One region of the Streptomyces sp. NPDC059909 genome, then DNA from elsewhere that is predicted to be linked to it. Evidence: predicted binding sites of a transcription regulator. Region 1 holds the regulator's gene; the other holds the start of a gene.
The links. The regulator HrcA, encoded in region 1, represses chaperone genes, less so after heat shock. The targets are predictions, from matches to a motif close to TTNGCACTCNGNNNNNCNGAGTGCNAA.
Positions count from the first base shown of each region.

Region 2: a site for HrcA is predicted at 1,051-1,077, ahead of groES (co-chaperone GroES). Genes of this name have one in related genera too.

Region 1 covers NZ_JBHWKX010000014.1:112,425-114,882, forward strand. Annotated here, with positions in the region: gene ACFV9O_RS12935 (MBL fold metallo-hydrolase) at 1-400, opposite strand, end outside; gene hrcA (heat-inducible transcriptional repressor HrcA) at 584-1,600, shown strand; gene dnaJ (molecular chaperone DnaJ) at 1,600-2,458, shown strand, end outside.
Region 2 covers NZ_JBHWKX010000050.1:37,229-39,686, forward strand. Annotated here, with positions in the region: gene groL (chaperonin GroEL) at 1-494, opposite strand, end outside; gene groES (co-chaperone GroES) at 596-904, opposite strand; gene ACFV9O_RS28095 (hypothetical protein) at 1,210-1,797, shown strand; gene ACFV9O_RS28100 (polysaccharide deacetylase family protein) at 1,788-2,458, opposite strand, start outside.

The DNA.
Region 1 (2,458 bases):
CGTGCTGCGGGGCGACCAGCACGTCCGTGGCCTGCGCCGCGTCGTCCGGCGCCACCCCGTGGCGGATGGCGTCGTCGCGGAGCACGTCCCGGTCCCGGACGAGCAGGTCGTCGACGCCGACCGCGCCGTACACGCGCACGGCCGAGAACGCCGCCGTGCCGAGGACATGATCGAAGTGCGGGTGGCTGAGCGCGATATGGGTCACACGACGGCCGCCGAGGAGGGTCTCGATCTGGGCGCGGAGTTCGGCGCCCTCGCGGAGCGTCGCGCCGGTGTCGAACAGGAGGACCGCGTCGTCCCCGACCACAACTCCGGCCGTCGCGTCCCAGATCGGCAGGCGGCGGCGGCCGACACCGGCGGCGAGCCGTTCCCAGCCGAAGTCTTCCCAACTGACGTCCATACGGCGACGCTATCCCGGGCGACCAGCGGCGTCCCCTCGACAGACTGCCTGGCCGCCCTTGCTCGGGGCGTACCCACCGGCCGTACACTGGCCCGGGGAAGGCTGGCACTCCGACACAGCGAGTGCCAAGCGACCAGACAAGACCGACGAACCCGCCGATGATCCACGCTGGAGGTGCGCGCGATGCTCAGCGAACGCAGGCTCGAGGTCCTTCGTGCCATCGTCCAGGACTACGTCGGCACGGAGGAGCCGGTCGGCTCCAAGGCCCTCACGGAGCGGCACAAGCTCGGCGTCTCGCCGGCCACCGTGCGCAACGACATGGCCGTGCTGGAGGAGGAGGGATACATCGCCCAGCCCCACACCAGCGCGGGCCGGATCCCGACGGACAAGGGCTACCGGCTCTTCGTCGACAAGCTGGCGGGCGTCAAGCCCCTGTCGTCGCCCGAGCGGCGCGCGATCCAGAACTTCCTCGACGGAGCCGTCGACCTCGACGACGTCGTGGCCCGTACGGTACGGCTGCTCGCGCAGCTGACCCGGCAGGTCGCGGTCGTCCAGTACCCGTCCCTCACGCGCTCGACCGTGCGTCACGTGGAGCTGCTGGCACTCGCCCCGGCCCGCCTGATGCTCGTGCTGATCACGGACACGGGACGGGTCGAGCAGCGGCACGTGGACTGCCCGGCGCCGTTCGGCGAGACCTCGCTGGCGGATCTGCGGGCCCGGCTGAACAGCCGGGTGGTGGGCCGGCGCTTCGCCGACGTGCCGCAGCTGGTGCAGGACCTTCCCGAGTCGTTCGAACTCGACGACCAGGGCACCGTCTCCGCCGTGCTCGCCACCCTCCTGGAGACCCTCGTCGAGGAGACCGAGGAGCGGCTGATGATCGGCGGCACCGCCAATCTGACGCGCTTCGGCCACGACTTCCCCCTGACGATCCGGCCCGTGCTGGAGGCGCTGGAGGAGCAGGTCGTGCTGCTGAAGCTGCTCGGCGAGGCCAAGGACTCCGGCATGACCGTACGGATCGGGCACGAGAACGCCCATGAGGGCCTCAACGCCACGTCCGTCGTCGCGGTCGGCTACGGTTCGGGCGACGAGGCAGTCGCCAAACTCGGCGTGGTCGGACCGACCCGCATGGACTACCCCGGAACGATGGGAGCGGTACGCGCAGTGGCACGTTACGTCGGACAGATCCTGGCGGAGTCGTAGTGGCCACGGACTATTACGCCGTACTCGGCGTGCGCCGCGACGCATCGCAGGACGAGATCAAGAAGGCTTTCCGGCGGCTGGCGCGGGAGCTTCACCCGGACGTGAATCCGGACCCGAAGACGCAGGAGCGCTTCAAGGAGATCAACGCCGCGTACGAGGTGCTGTCCGACCCGCAGAAGAAGCAGGTCTACGACCTCGGCGGCGACCCGCTCTCCGCGTCCGGCGGCGCGGGTGCGGGCGCCGGAGGCTTCGGTGCGGGCGGCTTCGGCAACTTCTCGGACATCATGGACGCCTTCTTCGGTACGGCGTCCCAGCGCGGGCCCAGGTCGCGGACGCGGCGCGGGCAGGACGCGATGATCCGGCTGGAGATCGATCTCAACGAGGCGGCCTTCGGTACGACGAAGGACATCCAGGTCGACACGGCCGTCGTGTGCACGACCTGCTCGGGCGAGGGCGCGGCGCCGGGGACGTCGGCGCAGACGTGTGACATGTGCCGCGGCCGCGGTGAGGTCTCCCAGGTGACCCGGTCCTTCCTCGGCCAGGTCATGACGTCCCGTCCCTGCCCCCAGTGCCAGGGCTTCGGCACCGTCGTCCCGACGCCGTGCCCGGAGTGCGCGGGCGACGGGCGGGTGCGTTCGCGCCGCACGCTGACCGTGAAGATCCCCGCGGGCGTCGACAACGGCACCCGTATCCAGCTCGCCGGCGAGGGCGAGGTCGGGCCCGGTGGCGGCCCTGCGGGCGACCTGTACGTCGAGATCCACGAGCTGCCGCATGCGGTGTTCCAGCGGCGCGGCGACGATCTGCACTGCACGGTGACCATTCCGATGACCGCGGGCGCGCTCGGCACGAAGGTGCCGC
Region 2 (2,458 bases), on a different contig from region 1:
TCCATCGCCTCGGCGATGAGCTCGCCGACCTGCTGGTCCTGGGCGGACAGCGCGGCGACGGCGGCGATGTCGGACTTCTCCTCGATCGGACGCGCGGTGGCGATCAGCTCGTCGGAGACGGCCTTGACCGCGGCGTCGATGCCCTTCTTCAGGGCGGCCGGGGAGGCACCGGCGGCGACGTTGCGCAGACCCTCGCGGACCAGGGCCTGGGCGAGCACGGTGGCGGTGGTGGTGCCGTCACCCGCGATGTCGTTGGTCTTGGTCGCCACCTCCTTCACCAGCTGGGCGCCGAGGTTCTCGTACGGGTCCTCGATCTCGACCTCGCGGGCGATCGTGACACCGTCGTTGGTGATGGTGGGGGCGCCGAACTTCTTGTCGATGACGACGTTGCGGCCCTTGGGGCCGATCGTCACCTTGACCGTGTCGGCGAGCTTGTTGACGCCGCGCTCAAGGGCGCGACGGGCGTCCTCGTCGAACTTCAGGATCTTCGCCATGGAGCTTCTCAAGTCCTCTCAAAACGAACCGCGCCCCGGACCGCCCGGCTTCTTACGATGCGGGGGCCAGGGGCGCGGCTCAAAGCAAATCTGCCGGTGAATTACTTCTCGACGATCGCGAGCACGTCGCGGGCCGAGAGGACGAGGTACTCCTCGCCGTTGTACTTCACCTCGGTGCCGCCGTACTTGCTGTAGAGCACGACATCGCCGGTCTTGACGTCGAGCGGCAGGCGCTCGCCGTTCTCGAAGCGGCCCGGGCCGACGGCCAGGACGACGCCCTCCTGGGGCTTCTCCTTCGCGGTGTCCGGAATGACCAGGCCAGAGGCCGTGGTCTGCTCGGCGTCGAGCGGCTGGACCACGATGCGGTCCTCGAGCGGCTTGATGGCAACCTTGGAGCTGGTGGTCGTCACGATCCGACCTCCCCCTTCGGAGATCTCACGGGGTTTGACTGTCTGAGGTGGCGACCAGGTCGATCCGTCGTCGCGGGTGCCGGACCTGCCCGTCGCTGTTTGGCACTCTCCGGTGGGGAGTGCCAGAGCCGAGACTATGACCGCGATTAGCACTCGGTCAAGCGGAGTGCCAATCCCCCGCGCGGCGAGCACCGCCGGCGCGGAGGTGCCGCGGCCGGTCCCCCGAAGCCGCGGCCCGATCTCGATCCGGACACCGACAGGACAACGACGGGGCGCGGCACCGCGTTCCGTACGACCGTACGGAGATGTCGCCCGACACGGTCCCGCCCACGGCCCCGCCACCGCAGGGTCATCACCGGGGCCCCGCCACACCCTGGGGCGACGCCGCGCTCGCCCTGTTCATGCTCTTCGTGGACGCCGTCGCGCTCGCGGTGACCACCTTGTGCGTGTTCCTCGCGACATGGCGGGATCGCGGGGAACCCGTGGGGAAACCACCCGGGGACGCGCCTGGGCCACGCCGGGAGGCGGCCGCGGACGCCGCCCCGACGCCGTCGGTGGACTGGGGTCCGTACATCGGTTACGGCATCGCCGCGGCGCTGATCGCCCTCACCGCGTACGCCTTCGTCCGCAGCGGTCACAGGATCACGGCGGGCACACAGGTCCTGGCGGTCGTCGTGCTGACCGTCGGACTGCTCTCCTCCGGCGCCCTGGAGTACCGCGGCACACACCCCGGGCCGGTGCCCGCGCCGGCCGGGGACCGGTGCGTCTGCCACAGCGCCCGGCGGGAGCTGCCACGGCTGTGCGGGCAACTGACGGACGAGCGGCGCACCGGCCGCCCGCCGTCGGCCGCCACCGGGGCGGCCCGCGGCCCGGTGCGCATGACTCACACGTAGTCCTCCAGCCGGGCCACGGCGTACCCCTTCGCGGTGGCGACGTTCATGACCTGGCGGACCATGTCGGCCATGCTGCCCTTCCACTGCTCCTTGCCGCGGAAGTGCGTGAGGATGATGTCGCCGGGGTGCAGCGTGCGGTCCCACTCCCGCCATTCCATGTGGTCGGGGAACGCCTCCGCGGCCCACAGCGGCACGGCCTTCACCCCGCACGACTTGGCGGCCCGCAGCGTGTCCTCGTTGTAGCTCCCGTACGGCGGCCGGAAGAGCCGGGGACGCTTCCCGAAGTGCTTCTTGATCTTCTTCTGCTGCCCGCAGATCTCCTCCTTCTGCTTCCTGTACGAAAGCGCGGGCAGGTACGGGTGGTTGAGGGTGTGGTTGTGCAGGGACACACCGCGGTCCTGCATCTTCTCGAAGTACCCGTAGTCGTCCCGTACGAGGTAGTCGCTGAGGAACGCGCTGTAGGGAATGTCCAGCTCGCTCATCATCCTCAGCAGCTCGGGGTCCTTCTCGGCCCCGTCGTCGATCGTCAGGAAGACGACCTTCTCCGTCGTCGGCACGGTGGTGAAGACGGGCGGCAGTCCCTCGTGGTCGTCGACCTCGAAGCCCTTGCGGGTGGTGATCTTGGGCTTCTCGGCGGGCGCCGGGGGTGCGACGAGCGGTG